DNA from 3 places in the Bradyrhizobium sp. BLXBL-01 genome. Region 1 is predicted to be linked to each of the others. Evidence: predicted binding sites of a transcription regulator. Region 1 holds the regulator's gene; each other region holds the start of a gene.
What was found. The regulator LexA, encoded in region 1, represses DNA repair genes until DNA is damaged. The targets are predictions, from matches to a motif close to TGTTCNNNNTGTGTTCNG.

Region 1 (5,366 bases):
GTCGCTCAAAGCCAACATGGCGCGCGCGATCTCGTCCTGGCTATCCGCAGGAAGCTGCCGCACGGCCTTGAGCGCCTTTTCGAGCAGTTTTGTCATGGACAGAAGATAAGCCGACCCGAGACCGAAAGGAAGTGTGGCTTCTTGCTGGCCAGGGAGGCCTTTTTGCTTCAGTCCCTCCGCTCAGCTAGAACTTGCCGACCGAGTCCTGATTTGTTGCGGAGTTCGCCCGTGGCCCTGATGCCGGTTTCTGACGCGCTCGCCGCGGTGCTGACCGGCGCCGAGCCGCTGGCCGAAGAGATGGTTCGCCTCGACGAGGCCCACCATCGTGTGCTCGCGCACGATGTCGCGGCGCGGCGCACGCAGCCGCCGGAGGCGATGTCGGCGATGGACGGCTATGCCGTGCGCGCGTCCGACGCGGCCATCGAGTCCAGGCTGACCGTCGTCGGTGAGGTCGCGGCGGGTCGGCCGTTCGCGGGAAGGGTCGGCCCCGGCGAAGCCGTGCGGATCTTCACCGGCGGCGTCGTTCCCGACGGCGCCGATGCCGTCGTGATCCAGGAGGACACAATTGCCGACGGCAAGCATGTCACGATCAAGGAAGCCGCAATTTGTGGCCGGCACATCCGCCCTGCGGGCGTCGACTTCCGCGAAGGCGACGTGCTGCTGCGCAAGGGAATCCGTCTCACCGAGCGCGATCTCGCCCTCGCCGCCGGAATGAATCATCCTTATCTCGGCGTTATCCGCCGCCCGAGGGTCGCGATTCTCGCCACCGGCGACGAGCTGGTCATGCCGGGCACCGCGCCTGGTCCCGGTCAGATCGTCTATTCCAATGGCTATGCCCTGCACGCCCTTGCCCGCAGCGAGGGCGCCGAGACCATCGACCTCGGAATTGCCGCCGATACGCTGGAGTCCACGTCCGCCGGCATCCGCCGCGCGCGCGAGAGCGGTGCCGACATCCTGGTCACGACCGGCGGTGCGTCGGTCGGCGACCACGATCTGGTCCAGCAGGCGCTCAAGGGCGAAGGCATCGAGATGGCGTTCTGGAAGATCGCGATCCGGCCCGGCAAGCCGATGATGCATGGTCGCCTCGGCGCGATGCGCGTGATCGGCCTGCCCGGCAATCCCGTGTCGTCATACGTGTGCGCCTTCCTGTTCATGGTGCCCTTGATTCGGGCCCTGTCGGGCGGTTCAGTGATTCATCATCAGCGCGAGCGCGCCGTGCTGGGCCGCGACCTCGGCGCCAACGATCAGCGCGAGGATTATCTGCGTGCGCGGCTGGAGGTGCGCGACGACGGCACGCGCGTCGCCCTTCCCGTCAGCCATCAGGACTCCTCCCTGCTTGCGAATCTCTCTGCGGCACAGGTACTTCTCGTGCGCGCACCGTTCGCGCCGAAGGCCGAGGCCGGCACACCTTGCGAGGTGCTGCGGCTGCCCGTCTGAGCTGCTGAGCCACACGCATTCCGCGAGTTCGGCCGCGTTCACCATAAATTAAGCAGTTGCGGAACACATATCGAACATATAGTGTCCGTTCATGATTTGTTTCGAGGATGTAGCGGCTTATTGCCGACTTCATCGTCTCGGAATCGAACGACATCAACCGGGGGACTTTGGTCGAGATGTTGACGCGCAAACAATACGAGCTTCTGCGGTTCATCAGCGAACGTCTGAAGGAAAGCGGCGTGCCGCCGTCCTTCGACGAGATGAAGGATGCGCTCGACCTGCGCTCGAAGTCAGGCATTCATCGCCTGATCACTGCGCTTGAGGAGCGCGGCTTCATTCGCCGCCTGCCCAACCGCGCCCGTGCCATCGAGGTGATCAAGCTGCCCGAGCTCCAGGCCGCAGCCGGCAATCGCCGCGGCTTCACCCCGAGCGTCATCGAGGGCAATCTCGGCAAGGTGCGCGCGAGCTCCAGCCCGCCCGCGGATGAGGGCGAGCGCCCCGTCGCGGTGCCCGTGATGGGCCGCATCGCGGCCGGCACGCCGATCGAGGCGCTGCAGACCCGCAGCCACACCATCAGCGTCCCGCCGGACATGCTCGGCTCCGGCGAGCACTACGCGCTCGAGGTGCGCGGCGATTCGATGGTCGAGGCCGGCATCCTCGACGGCGACATGGCGCTGATCCAGCGCAACGAGACCGCCAATACCGGCGACATTGTGGTGGCGCTGATCGACGACGAGGAGGCCACGCTCAAGCGCTTCCGCCGCCGCGGCGCCTCGATCGCGCTCGAGCCCGCCAATGCCGCCTACGAGGTCCGCATTCTTCCGCCGAACCGCGTGAAGATCCAGGGCAAGCTGATCGGGCTTTACCGGAAGTACTGATACCGGAAGTAAGCGCTACGCGCGCTTCGATCGTCGATCCAAGATTGGAGCGGATACTTGTCCGCTCCGGCTGGATGGTCTTTCTGGTTCTGCGCTGACTGTTCGGCGCCTCTTCCCGCGCGACACTCGCCCATGCGGACACGCGGCCATTTCGCTCCGCCGGTAGAGTTGTGCCGACAGCGCCGATAGTGCGGGCCAAATGCAAGGACGCGAGGTTTGTTCCTATCGAATCCGGGAAAGATAATGTGATCGCGTGCTGCGGATGCGAGCCGCAGATTTGCCCATAACCGAGCAGAGCGTTGGAGGCTTCCACTCTGATAGAGGCCTGCGCCTCGAAAGAGACGCGGGTCGCTATCCCAGTATGAGGAGCACCCGATGTGTGACTATAGCCTGCATGCCGTCGCGACGCGCCCCGCCGAAGTTGGCGAGACGATCGTCACGACAACCTTCCGCGGCACCTCGACGCGCGGCTTCGCCTCCGAAGCCGATCTCTCCGTCGCGGTCTGTCTGCTGCCGGGAACGGAGCTCGCTTTCGCCGATAACGTCCGCTACGACAACCGCTGGATCTGGACGCGCACCGTCAACTCCCGCGTCGGCAAGTTCGGCAAGATCGACCCGCACATTCCCGATCGCCATCATGACGCGATCGAATTTCCGGACGGCAAGTACGTGCTGGTGACGCAGCTCGTCGAAGGCCAGCGCGCGACCGTGCTGCAATTGCCGGTGACGCAGCAAGCCATCGAGCGCGAGCACAAGCCGCAGATCGTCGCCGACACGCGGCCCACGATCACGCGCCTGCCGATCGGCTGACGCGGTCGGCCCCGACCGAAAAGTCGAGGGCCAAATTCAAATGCCATCGCCGGCCGCGGCCGGCGAGATGGTATGGTTTGCGTCCTGCGGGATCCCGTCGGACCGGTTTTTCCCCGCATTGATCTTCAATCGTCGGCCTGCAAGTCGGCCTCCGATGGCGTTGCGTCCCGGTTGCGAGGCACGGCCGTCTTCGGCACGAGGCTGCCGTCGAAATCCCCCTCGCCGGCGCCGGCCGGCAGCCAAGGACGGCTTGCCCCTCTCGCCCTCACCGCCTGCACCGAAAAACCCTCTGCGCTTCGCGTCAGAGCCAGCGCGCCCTGACTGGCAAGACGCGCCCGATCGACCACCATCGCCGCGCAATCGGGCGGCGCGGGCCGCGCCGTCACCACCAACGCGGCGCGGCTGCAATCATCGGCCAGCGCGTCGATGCGCGTCGCCAACGCGATCAGCCGTCCGTCCGCGAGCGGCGCCACGCAACCGGACTCGTCACATGACACGCTGCTCGCCAACGAGGCGTTGCCGGCATCACGCGGATCGGCATCGGCGGCCAGCCACTCCTTCAGCAGGAAGCTGTCCTTGCTGGCGCGGATCACTTGCAAGCGCCCATCCCCGCCCCGGACCGCGACGCTCGCGCCATCCCCGGCAATCAGGACATCAGGCTGGCGCATCGACAGCCCCCAGAGGATCGCCGCCAGCAGCACCAGGGCGCCGGACCAGCGCAAGGGCGTGCGCAACAGGCCCATCACGATGAGCCCGAGGCTCGCCGCGATCAGCGGCGCGATCCCGAACGCCGGAATGCGGCCGACGGCGCCCGGCAGGGCCGCCACCCAGCGCGCGACCAGGACCATCCACTCGATGCCGATTCCCATCAACCACCAGAACACGCCGTCGAGCCCGAAGGGGGCCGCGAGCAGCCCCAACAGCCCGGCCGGCATCACCAGCGCCGACACCACCGGCATGGCGCCGAGATTGGCGAGCACGCCGTATGGCGTCACGCGATGGAAGTGGAAGGCGGCGTATGGCGTGGTCGCGAGCCCCGCGATCAGCGAGGCCAGGAACAGCATCGCGATCTCGCGGCCGCCCCACAGCGCGATCCGCGCCGTCGCGGAATGATCGGGTGAGGCAAGCAGGTTCGGCATGCCGATCTGCACCAGCGCCACCAGCCCGAGCGTTGCCGCAAATGACATCTGGAAGCTCGGATGCACCAGCGCCTCGGGCGCGACCGCGAGCACGATCAGCGCCGCCACCGCCAGCGTGCGGAAGGTGATGGCGCGGCGGTCGACCATGACGGCGATCAGCACCACCGCCGTCATGAAAAACGATCGTTGCGTCGCGACCTCCGCGCCCGACAGCAACAGGTAGAACGCCGCCGCGACCAGCGCAGCGGCCGCCGACCATTTCTTGATGGCAAAGCCGGCCGCCAGCCCCGGGATCAAGGCCAGCAGCGCGCGCACCGCGAAGAAGACCACGCCGGCGACGACCGCCATGTGATAGCCGGAGATCGACAGCACATGGCCGAGCCCCGAGACGAACATGGCATCGTTGACCGGCGCGGTAATCGCATCGCGCCGCCCCGTGAGCAGCGCCGTTGCGATCGCCCGGTTGTCGCCTTCGAGCGTTGCGCGGATGCGCGCGTCGATTGCATCGCGCAGGCCCTGCATGAAGGCGGCGTAGCGCAGCCGCAGGCCGCCGGCATCCGGCGGCCTGGACGCCGTGATCGCGCCCATCACGAAGCCGGAGGCACCGATGCTCTGGAAGAACATGTCGCGCGAGAAATCATAGCTGCCGGGCCGCACCGGCGAGATCGGCGGCAGCAGCCGCGCCTTCAATTGCACGAAGCTGCCGACTTCGGGCGCCGTGCCCTTGCGCACCGAGAGGCGGACGCGCTCGAGCTTGACGTCGCCGCGCTGCGCCTCCATCGCGCTGACGCGCAGCACGAAGCGATCGGTACGCTCGCGAATGTCGCGCGCTTCCACGAAGCCCGACAGCGACACCGAATAAAGCGGCTTGGCGAGCACGGGATGGGCGACGCGCGCCGTCTTCCAGGTCGCCATGGCAAATCCGGCGGCGACCGCCGCGATCATGATGGCAGGAGCAAACAGCCGGCTCCGCCGGAGCAACACCGCGCCGAGCATCAGCGCGATGGCCGTCGCGGCAACCACCCACAGCACCGGCTCATGATCGGCGGCGAAATAAAGCGCGATGCCGCCGCCAAAGGCGACGGGCACCCACGGCAACAGC
Region 2 (5,366 bases), 2.2 Mb from region 1:
GGACATCATGATGCCGCAGATGGATGGCTACCAGACCATCGGCGTGATCCGCGAGAACCCGGCCTTCTCCCGTCTGCCGATCATCGCGTTGACCGCCAAGGCGATGAAGGGCGACCGCGAGAAGTGCCTCGAAGCCGGCGCGTCCGATTACCTCGCCAAGCCGGTCAACACCGACCAATTGCTGCTTGCGATCCGCATGTGGCTGCATCGCTGAGTTGGACCCGCGTATGGACCAGGAAAAGGTCAACATCCTGCTCGTCGACGATCAGCCGGCCAAGCTGCTCGCCTATGAGGTGATCCTGAAGGATCTCGGCGAGAACCTCGTGATCGCCTCCTCGGGCCGCGAGGCGCTGGAGGTGCTGCTCAAGACCGAGATCGCGGTGATCCTGGTCGACGTCTGCATGCCCGAGCTCGACGGCTTCGAGCTCGCCGCGATGATCCGCGAGCATCCGCGCTTTCAGAAGACCGCGATGATCTTCATCTCAGCCATCCAGGTCAGCGACATCGACCGGCTGCGCGGCTACGAGATGGGCGCGGTCGATTACGTGCCGGTGCCGGTCGTGCCGGAGGTGCTTCGCGCCAAGATCAAGGTGTTTGCCGAGCTCTACCGCAAGACGCGCGAGCTCGAACGGCTGAACCACGAGCTAGAGGACCGCGTCCGCGCCCGCACCGCGGAACTGGAGGCTTCCACCGCGAAGCTGCGCGAGAGCGAGCAACGGCGCAGCATGGCGATCGCGGCCGGCAAGATGGGGTCCTGGGACTGGGACTGGATCAGCGGCGATTGGATGTGGGACGAGGGGCAATACCGCATCTTCGGCGTCAGCCCCGAGGATTTCGAGGTCACTCCGGGCAGCGTTCAGGCCCTGTTGCACCCCGACGACGTCGATCAGTTGCGCAAGGCGATCGCCGAATTCAACAAGGGCACGCGCGCCTACGAGACGGAGTTTCGCATCGTGCGGCCCGACGGCGAGGTGCGCTGGTGCGTCGGCACGGCGGCTGCGACGACCGACGAGAGCGGGCGCGTGGTGCGGGTCAGCGGCGTAACCGTCGACATCACCGAGCGCAAGCGGGCCGAGGAGCGGCAGAACCTGCTGGCGCGGGAAGTCGATCACCGCGCCAAGAACGCGCTGGCGCTGGCGCAGTCGATCGTGCGCCTCACCCGGGCCGACGAGGTCAAGGCCTATGTCAATGCCGTCGAGGGGCGCATCAATGCACTGGCGCGCGTGCACACCATCCTGTCGCTGTCGAGCTGGCAGGGCGCCGAGCTCTCCAGGCTGATCGACGAGGAGCTTGCGCCCTATTCGCTCGGCGGCCAGATCAAATTGGCAGGGCCCGAAGTTCAGCTGGTGCCGGCGACGGCCCAGACGTTGGCGCTCGCATTGCACGAGCTCTTCACCAACTCGGCCAAGTACGGCGCGCTCTCGACCCGATCGGGGCGGCTCGCGATCGACTGGCAAGTCGACGCCGAGCGGCTCACGCTGAGCTGGGAGGAATCCGGCGGTCCCCTGGTCAAGACCCCGAAATCCCGCGGCTTCGGCACGCGAAGCCTGCTTGCGAGCATCGAGTCCCAGCTTGGCGGACAGGCGCAGTTCGATTGGCGCGCCGAGGGCCTGCTGTGCCGTCTGGAGGTGCCGTTGACACGCAAGAGCGCGACCACCGCAACCGGCAAGTTCGACACCGCGGGCGCTGCCGAATTGCAGCGCGCATCCGGCTAGCCGGACGCTGCGCTCGTCATGCGCTGAGCCGTGCGCGGTTCGCGCGCGATACGCCCTTCGAGCCAGGCTTCCGTTCGCGCGAGATCGCGCAGCGCCCTCGCGTAGCGGCGAGCCGCGCTCCGCTCCGCGCCACGCGGGAGCTTGCGCGCCTTGCGCAGGATGTCCGCGGCTGCGTTGCGATAGGCCAGCGAGCGGTAAAGAAAGACGACCTTACCCATGTCGATGTTCCCCGTCGATGTTCCCGTTTTGCCGGCGCTCATCTTGGCAAGCCCGGCATGAACGCCGGATGAAGCGGGCGATGACAATTCCTTCAGCGGAACGGAACCAGGGAATCACGAGCGCGTTGGCGTGGCAGTTCGGGATGCCGTCGCATGCGCACCAACAACAAGAAGTCGTCCGAGCTGATCTCTGCCAGCGGCCTTATCAGGCTGATGACGCATGCAATGATGGGCGCAGCGCTCGGCCTCACCTTCAGCCTCACGCTCGTCCTGTCCAATCCAGCCGTGGCCAACCTGCTGAACAACGGCGGGGGCCAGGCCGCGACGGTCTTCGCCCTCACCTTGGTGACGACCTTCGCGATCGGCGCGACGCTCACCGGCGCCGTGTTCATCCTGGCCGAGGACAAGCAAACTTGAAGCGTGCGTGACGCACGGAAGATGCCTTGCCGGGAACTCCTGCCGCGAGGCGCGGTTTGCTGCCTGCGTCAATTTAACACAGGGAGTTCCCCCGCATGAACACGACCAAGCTCGCTCTCGCCGTCATGCTAGCAACCGGCCTTGCCGCCACGCCGTTCGCCGCCCAGGCCAAGTCGCACAAGGCCAAGCATGGATCCTCGACGTCATCGTCGCAGACCACCGGCGCCAACACCAAGTCTTCCAAGGGCGCTGACCCCACGGGCCAAGGCGGCGCCGGCCCGGGCTCCGATCAGAGCGGCACCATGACGAACAAGGGCAGCATGACCAACACCAAATAGGCGCTCCCAAATCATGGAGGGCCCCGCCATTGCGGGGCCCTCTGTCTTCCATCTCATCTTGGGGTCGGCACTTGGCGGTATCCGGCGCCAACGATCTCAGCGGCGCTCGGCTGCGCGCGCGGGATTGCCGCCTGTCTTCACGGGACGAAGGCGCACCCGGTCGCGGACGTCAGGCAGAACGTCGCTGCCGCCGGCCGCCTTCCATTCGGCAATCAGGAGGTTGATTTTCCGGCGCAGGTCCATCTGCGCCAGGGCCCTTTCCGTGCAGTCGCGATCGCGCTCGACGAGGTCGCGCACCGACGCCTCGACGTCGGCCATCTCAAGCCTCAAGGCTCTGATTTTACGTCGAATTTCATTAATTCTGTTGTCCATGGCTTTTTAGAACAAAATAAGAACATATAGTCAAGTCACGATTTCAGGACGGAGACGCCAGATGCAGGTTCAAGGTAAATACGACGCCAGATTTGTACTTGGCGAGCAGATGACACGGGCGCAGGGCCTGAAGCTGAAGCGGCTGAGCGATGAGGCCTATCAGCCCGGCCAATATGCGCGGGATCTGTCCTTTAGCGAGGCCGCACGACGCATCCAGGCGCTGGAAGCGGAGATCGAGCTGGCAAATTCCTTCTAGAGCATGGTCCGGAAAAGTGTGCGGCGATTTTCCGAAGAGATCATGCTCGAACAATAGCCTAAAGCGCGATGACGGTTCATCCTAATCGCATCGCGCTTTAGCTGCGCCGCCCGCGCTCCCGGAACCATGGTTGTGCCGAATGGTTCTCCTCGCCGAGGGAGAACATGCATGGCACGCAAGGCAAAGAAACGCCGCTACTCAAGCAGCTCGGGCAGCGATGTCGCCAGCGAGATGCGGCGCTACAAGAAGGGCACCGCGAAGAGCGGGCGCGGCGGCCGCGTCAAGAGCCGCAAGCAGGCGATCGCGGTCGGATTGTCGAAGGCACGCAAGAAGGGAAAGAAGGTCCCGAAGAAGGCTTCGACGCGCAAGAGCGCCAAGAAGATGTCCAAGAAATCGTCGAGGACGTCGTCCAGGAAATCATCGAAGCGCAAATCATCCAAACGGTCGCGCTGACCGGTCTCAGATCATGCTCCCAGGCATGAAGCAGCGGATCGAAATCCCGAACGCAGTCTTGACCGGCCACACCATGGTGCGGCCGGCCCGGTTCGGCTCGGTGATGACGGCTTCATCCGGCACGTCGATCCACTGCCCGTCGAGGCGCACACGGTAACGCCCGTTGTGCGACTCCCAGTCGGGATCGGCGACGGCGAAACCGTCCGCATCCGAGCAGCACGGACCGAGATGGCTGCGCAAACTGTCGAACCATGGCTTCAGAGGGGAATCCGCGTAGCGGCCGTCGTCGCGCCCGAGGGCGTTTCCGCCTGAGAGCACCAATGGCGCCACCAGCAGCGCACTCCTCAGCGAGACCTTCAATCGATCCATGTCGGCACCGATCTCATGCGAACCGCCGGCGAGTTCCACAAAGCGCCGCGAGGTTCGAAGTTCCACGCTTGCAACCCCTCTCAGCGGCGACGTTGCCACAGAGCACCGAGGCACCTGGCGAGTGTGATCAGCGAACACGGCTTTTTCGGACGCACCCGGTCACCCTACCTGCCGTTAACGAGAATGTTATCGGACCTGGCGAGCTCGTGCGAAAGGCGGCCCGAGGCCGCCTTTCTGGATTAGTAGCGGTCGAGGTTCGCGTTAGGCGAGTGGCACCGCGACGAAGCGGGTGGCCTCCGCGCTTCTGATCTGCAGCAGCACGCTGCGCTTGCCCGACGATTTGGCCTGCGCCAGCTCGGAGCGCACCTCGCCGACACTGCTGACAGCCTTGCCGCCGACATTGAGGATGACGTCGCCGGTCCGGATGCCGCGTTGCGCGGCCTGGCCTTGCGGATCAACCTCGGTGACGACCACGCCGTTCTGGCCTGCGCCCTGAACGTCACCTGCCGGCGCCAGGCTGAGGCCGAGGCGCGGCATGCCGGCACCGGGCTGCCCCATGCCCTCGTTGCCCTTGGCCTGCCGCTCGTTCGGCAACTCGCCGAGCGCCAGGGTCACGGTCTTGCTGCCACCCTTGCGGAAGACATCGAGCTTCACGGACGTGCCCGGCGCCAAGCCGGCGATGGTGCGGGCGAGATCGCGAGAATCCTTGATCGCGGTGCCATTGACGGCGGTGATGACGTCCCCCGCCTCGATGCCGGCCTTCGCCGCCGGGCTGCCATCTTGCGGATTGTCGACGATCGCGCCGCGTGCCTCCTTCAGGCCGAGGCTGTCGGCCATATCCGAGGTCACCGGCTGCACCTGTACGCCGAGCCAGCCGCGGGTCACCGCGCCCTTGTCCTTCAGCTGCGCGACGACGAGCTTGGCGGTCGAAGCCGGGATATCGAAGCCGATGCCGACCGAGCCGCCCGAGGGCGAGAAGATCGCAGTGTTCACGCCGATCACGTTGCCGCTCATGTCGAAGGCCGGGCCGCCGGAATTGCCCTTGTTGATCGGCGCATCGATCTGGATGAAGTCGTCGTAGGGACCATTGCCGATATCCCTCCCGCTGGCCGAGACGATGCCCGCGGTCACGGTGCCGCCAAGACCGAAGGGATTGCCGACGGCGACCACCCAGTCGCCGATGCGCGGCTTCTGGTCGGAGAAATTGACGAACGGAAAGTCCTTCTTG
Region 3 (5,366 bases), 4.1 Mb from region 1:
GTTGAGGTTCGACGGCTTTGGCGCCCTTGCGGGGTGGCGGAATATTGACGAAACCAGCGATAGCTTTCGCCCATCGCCCGAGTCGCTCAACGCCGCTCTTCGTCCCTATCGCCCCATAATGTACGTCAGGTCGTCCACCATCCACGGGGCCGTAGAGGTAAAGTCCATCCCTAGGGTAGACCAAGGTCTGTCCGTATTTGAACTCCAATTGCGGTTCCGGAAGGCTGATAAGGTTCAAAGTTTCCATTAATCAACCTCTTCTTCTTCGTCATCTTCTTGATCGTCCTCGTAGTCGGTGAGCGCGTCATCGTCCTGATCGTCTTGAAGTGCGTCGGACGGAGAGCTTATTCCAAACGGCGCTGTGAAGACGCGAGGGGGAAGGCTTAGGCGCATGGCATTTTCTTCGCCGAGCGCAATATCCACGAATTCTGCTCCATCGCTTATCCAGTGCCAGAACGCGAGAAGTAGATCTCGCCATTTGTCGTTTCTCCATCCCTTGCAGAATGTGCGCCGCATACGGTGGAGACGACGGGGATCGCCGATAAGATCTTGGCCATTCGAGGTGAATACGACTCGTCCGGTAACGCGGACATGGCGCAACGGACTGGATCGTACTAGGCAATTGACAGCATAGTGCCAGTAAAAGCCCCGTTTCTCAGACCGGCCAACAAGCTGCCGCCTTCCCCTCAGCGAAGTCCACGCGAAGGTGTGTTGATCTAGCGTCGCGTGGCGTGCGGTTGCCCACCATGCAAGTCGGCCGCTGGCGTACTCAAATGACCTTAAGCCCTTAGAAGCAAAGTGAGCGTCGAGCGCTCTGCGGACAATGTCGGTAAATTTGGAACGGCAATCTTTCGGCGCGAGATGTTGTGAGCGCCATCCCTTAGAGAGAAACGTGTCTATGTCGCAGGTATCTATAATTTCTATGGGAAGGTTGGGGCCAAAGTACTCTTGCAACTGGTGCAGCGGTGCAAAGGCGAGAAGGCCACGATTGTGAACCGCAATGGGAATCGGGCAATCTGCTCGGGCCTTTTGTGCCGCTCCTATTGAAATGCCGCTCTTGAAATCGAAGAACGCAATCGATGTCGGCATGGATATGACGTCTAACCAATTGGAGACTAGCTGCTCAGGCCCCTTATCTATCGATCTCGCGTCTTTAAGCTGGAGGTTTTGCCAAGCCTTCGTCTCCTCTGGGACAGCGTGCCTAGGAACGTTTGCTTCTTCGAGGAGTGGCAACAGTTCAGCGAGACCTTGAGCCCAACCCTTCTCGAAGTTTATGTACTGTGTATGCGCAATCTGTAGCGGTGGTGGATAAGCAGCAAGCCGCAACGGCACGATGAAGCCGCCATCTCCTATCTTTTTAGCGGTTTCGACCGCAAGATTGATCTCATTTCTAACTCCTTGCTTTTGTATTCCGCCTGGCGTTCCAACGAGCAGAAAGCGCTTTGCGCGTTGTCGGATCGCGTCCTCTAGAATTCGCTCCCAATCGTCACCGCCTTTGAGACGAAGTATGTCGGCAAATACGTGGTAGCCCAGCGCGGTTAGGCGTCCCCCGAGCCAAAGAGTGAAAGCGTTATCTTCCGGAGTAGCGTGACTAATGAATACTGAGTCACGGAGCGCCACCATCTGACGTCCTTTCGACCACAAGCAATCTAGTACTCTTGCGCGATTCGCGGCCAGCGAGCGATACCTTAGGTTGTTGCTCCCCAAAAACAAAAGCGGCCGGATCTTCCGATCCGGCCGCTACTCGAACTCTTACTCGGCTAAGCCTACGCCACGCGACGCAACTTAGCCCCCGCCCAATTCAAAAAATCTCAGCTCGCCTGCTTCGCCGGCGCCGTGTCGCCGACTTTCTTCTGGATGGCGCGCTTCAGCTCGACCGCGCGCGGGGAGAGCGCATCGGCGTTGGCCTTGAGCAGGTAGGCGTCGAGGCCGCCATTGTGGTCGACGCTCTTGATCGCGTTGGTGGAGACGCGCAGGCGCACGTTGCGGCCCAGGGCTTCCGAGATGAACGTCACGTTGACGAGGTTCGGCAGGAAGCGGCGCTTGGTCTTGATGTTGGAGTGGCTGACCTTGTGGCCGACGAGGGGGCCCTTGGCCGTCAGTTCGCAGCGGCGAGACATGGCATAAATCCTTTAGTTCGAACCCCCAACGAGTGCGGCCGCCATTTCGGCGCCACGGGGGCAAATTCTTTCGTCCTTGCAGGGAGCGGGCGGACGTATAGGGGGGAAGGGGCCCTGCGTCAAGGTTTTGGGTGGCGATCTCGTGCCCCACAACAGGTGTCATCGCCCGGCTTGACCGGGCGATCTAGTACCCCGCGGCGGCGCGGCTGACCATAGGCGCTGCGGCGTACTGGATGCCCCGCCTTCGCGGGGCATGACAGCGCCCCCCGTTACCGCCCGATCACCAAAACGGCAATGATTGTCGCGCCTTACCATCACATAAAGGGCGTATTCGCCGTCGAAGAGTCCGGTGGAGTTCCCAGGGCTGCAGGCCCCGACACATTGTTTGCCGCCGGTTTTGGCTTAAGTAACAGCGCATCGCGCCCCGATTGGATTGTTTCGTGCCGATAACGCTTCATTTTGCGCAGAATCTGCGCTTCGCCCGACCGCGTCTGGCCGGCCGGCTGATGGCGCTTTGCGGCCTTGTGCTGGCCGTGGCGTCCGGCACAGCGCCGGCGGCCGCGCAGGGCAAGCTCGAGGCGCAATATGAGGCGACGCTGGCGGGCATTCCCGTCGGCAAGGGCGCCTGGAACATCGATATCCAGGACGACGTGTTTTCGGCGGCGGCGGCCGGCGGCACCTCGGGACTTTTGAAGTCGTTCACGGGCGGGTCCGGCACCGGCGCGAGCCAGGGGCGCGTCGTCAATGGCGCGCTGGTTGCGACCGGCTACCAGGCCTCCACCACCACCCAGAAGAAGACCGAAGAGATCCGCATCACGCTCGACAAGGGCAATGTGAAGGATTTTGCCATTCTGCCGGAGCCGCCGGTCGATCCCGACCGCATCGTCGTCACCGACGCGCATCGCCGCGGCGTGTGGGACCCGATGACCGCCTCGCTGCTGCGCGTGCCCGGCACCGGCGATCCCGTTGCGCCCGAGGCCTGCCACAACGCCGCCCCCGTGTTCGACGGCCGCATGCGCTACGAGCTCAAGCTCGATTTCAAGCGCATGGAGACCGTGAAGGCGGAGAAGGGGTACAAGGGCCCGGTCGTGGTCTGCGCGATCTATTTCGTGCCGATCGCCGGCTACATCCCCGATCGCCCCGTGATCAAATACCTCGCCGCCCAGCGCAACATGGAGATCGCGTTCGCCCCGATCGCCGGCACGCGCATCCTGGTCCCGTTCTGGCTGAAAGTGCCGACGCCCCTGGGGCCGGCCATGCTGGAAGCGACGAGCTTCATCACCGCCCCCCAGCCGCCAAGGGTGGCGAAGACGCAGTAGGCGAAGAGTCCGCGCCTCTCCCTCCGCCGTCATTCCGGGGCGCGCCCCTTGGCGCGAGCCCGGAATCCATTAGGCGGCACAGACGGTTGCCCGATGGATTCCGGGCTCGCGACTGCGTCGCGCCCCGGAATGACGAGCGAAATGGGTCTCCAAAAGCGCGCCCTAATGATTTCAATGACTTACCTACTGTGCATGGGGTTGTTTTCGCACTTTGTGTTTTGACGGCCCTAATCGGGGAATCCATTTGACTCCTCCCCGATTCTGATTCGACTCGCCGCCATCCCCAGCTTTAACCACCCCGCTCGCTTGTGCGCCTCCGCAAAACTCCATCTAGTGCGCAACCAACACGAGTCCCGCGACATGTTGCGTGAACGGAACGGGACTCAATCGGGAGTCAGCGATTCGGCCGCGATTCGTTCTAGAGTCGTTCCGAGGCTTAAAGCGAACGGGAAAAGCGTCGCAAAGTGAAACAGTTGCGCGGGATTTGGGGAGGGCGCTCCCACACCCTCGGTGTGCCCCTCACCCTGAGGAGGCCGCGCAAGCGGCCGTCTCGAAGGGCGAGGGGCTTGGCTTGCCCAGCAGCACCAGCCGGGCCTTCATCCTTCGAGACGCGCTGACGCGCTCCTTAAGGATGAGGAACGAAGAGCAAGCCCCCTCCCCGCCCCATACCGCACTGACATTCGCCCAAATCGCCATTACCTAATCCCCAGACATGGCTTTTTCCTCCTCCCCCTTCGCCTCCGAGCGCGCACCCGGTGCGGGCGTCACCGCGGTGCTCGGTCCCACCAACACCGGCAAGACCCATCTCGCCATCGAGCGGATGCTGGCGCATCCCTCAGGGCTGATCGGCCTGCCGCTGCGCCTGCTCGCGCGCGAGGTCTACAACAAGATCGCCGACAGAGCCGGCGAGGCCAGCGTCGCGCTCGTCACCGGCGAGGAGAAGATCAAGCCGAAGAACCCGCGCTATTGGGTCTCGACCGTGGAGGCGATGCCGAGGGATCTCGACGTCTCCTTCCTCGCCGTCGACGAGGTCCAGATCGCCGCCGATCTCGAGCGCGGCCACGTCTTCACCGATCGCATCCTCAACCGCCGCGGCCGCGACGAGACGCTGCTGTTAGGCGCCGCCACCATGCGCCCGATCATCGAGCGCCTGTTGCCGGGCGTCTCCATGATCACGCGGCCCAGATTGTCGCAGCTCGAGTTCGCCGGCGACCGCAAGATCACGCGCCAGCCGCGCCGCACTGCCATCGTCGCCTTCTCCGCCGACGAAGTCTACGCCATCGCCGAGCTGATCCGCCGCCAGCATGGCGGCGCCGCCGTGGTGCTGGGCTCGCTGTCGCCGCGCACGCGAAACGCGCAAGTCGCGATGTTCCAGAACGGCGACGTCGATTATCTCGTCGCCACCGACGCCGTCGGCATGGGCCTCAATCTCGACGTCGACCACGTCGCCTTTGCCTCCGACCGCAAGTTCGACGGCTACCAGTTCCGCCGCCTGACGCCGTCCGAGTTCGCGCAGATTGCGGGCCGCGCCGGCCGCGCCACCCGCAACGGCACCTTCGGCACCACGGGCCGCTGCGCGCCGTTCGAGCCCGAGCTCGTCAACGCGCTGCAGAACCACACCTTCGATGCCGTGAAGGTGCTGCAATGGCGCAATTCGAAGCTGGATTTCTCCTCGCTCGGCGCGCTGCAGGTCTCGCTGAACCTCGCCCCCGGCCACGAGACGCTGACGCGCGCGCCGATCGCCGAGGACATGCGCGTGCTCGATCACGCCGCCCGCGACGGCGAGGTGCGCGATATCGCGCATGGCAAGGCCGCCGTGGAGCGTCTGTGGGAAGCCTGCCAGGTGCCGGACTACAGAAAGCTGTCGCCGGCCGCCCATGCCGAGCTGGTGACGACGCTGTACGGCTTCCTGATGCGCAAGAGCTGT

Region 2: ACNJYA_RS28345 (DUF3072 domain-containing protein) is a predicted target of LexA. The motif match lies at 3,068-3,085, and genes of this name have one in related genera.
Region 3: ACNJYA_RS37365 (helicase-related protein) is a predicted target of LexA. The motif match lies at 3,854-3,871, and genes of this name have one in related genera.

What each region holds. Positions count from the first base shown of each region.
Region 1 covers NZ_CP182471.1:3,940,359-3,945,724, reverse strand. Annotated here, with positions in the region: gene ACNJYA_RS18300 (hypothetical protein) at 1-96, opposite strand, end outside; gene ACNJYA_RS18295 (molybdopterin molybdotransferase MoeA) at 229-1,437, shown strand; gene lexA (transcriptional repressor LexA) at 1,614-2,315, shown strand; gene ACNJYA_RS18285 (hypothetical protein) at 2,691-3,125, shown strand; gene ACNJYA_RS18280 (ComEC/Rec2 family competence protein) at 3,251-5,366, opposite strand, start outside.
Region 2 covers NZ_CP182471.1:6,092,666-6,098,031, forward strand. Annotated here, with positions in the region: gene ACNJYA_RS28315 (HAMP domain-containing protein) at 1-214, shown strand, start outside; gene ACNJYA_RS28320 (HWE histidine kinase domain-containing protein) at 228-1,715, shown strand; gene ACNJYA_RS28325 (hypothetical protein) at 1,712-1,933, opposite strand; gene ACNJYA_RS28330 (hypothetical protein) at 2,087-2,350, shown strand; gene ACNJYA_RS28335 (hypothetical protein) at 2,446-2,688, shown strand; gene ACNJYA_RS28340 (hypothetical protein) at 2,785-3,006, opposite strand; gene ACNJYA_RS28345 (DUF3072 domain-containing protein) at 3,122-3,316, shown strand; gene ACNJYA_RS28350 (DUF6496 domain-containing protein) at 3,485-3,769, shown strand; gene ACNJYA_RS28355 (hypothetical protein) at 3,776-4,138, opposite strand; gene ACNJYA_RS28360 (Do family serine endopeptidase) at 4,400-5,366, opposite strand, start outside.
Region 3 covers NZ_CP182471.1:8,067,261-8,072,626, reverse strand. Annotated here, with positions in the region: gene ACNJYA_RS37385 (argonaute/piwi family protein) at 1-247, opposite strand, end outside; gene ACNJYA_RS37380 (toll/interleukin-1 receptor domain-containing protein) at 247-1,623, opposite strand; gene rpmB (50S ribosomal protein L28) at 1,812-2,120, opposite strand; gene ACNJYA_RS37370 (DUF3108 domain-containing protein) at 2,627-3,439, shown strand; gene ACNJYA_RS37365 (helicase-related protein) at 4,152-5,366, shown strand, end outside.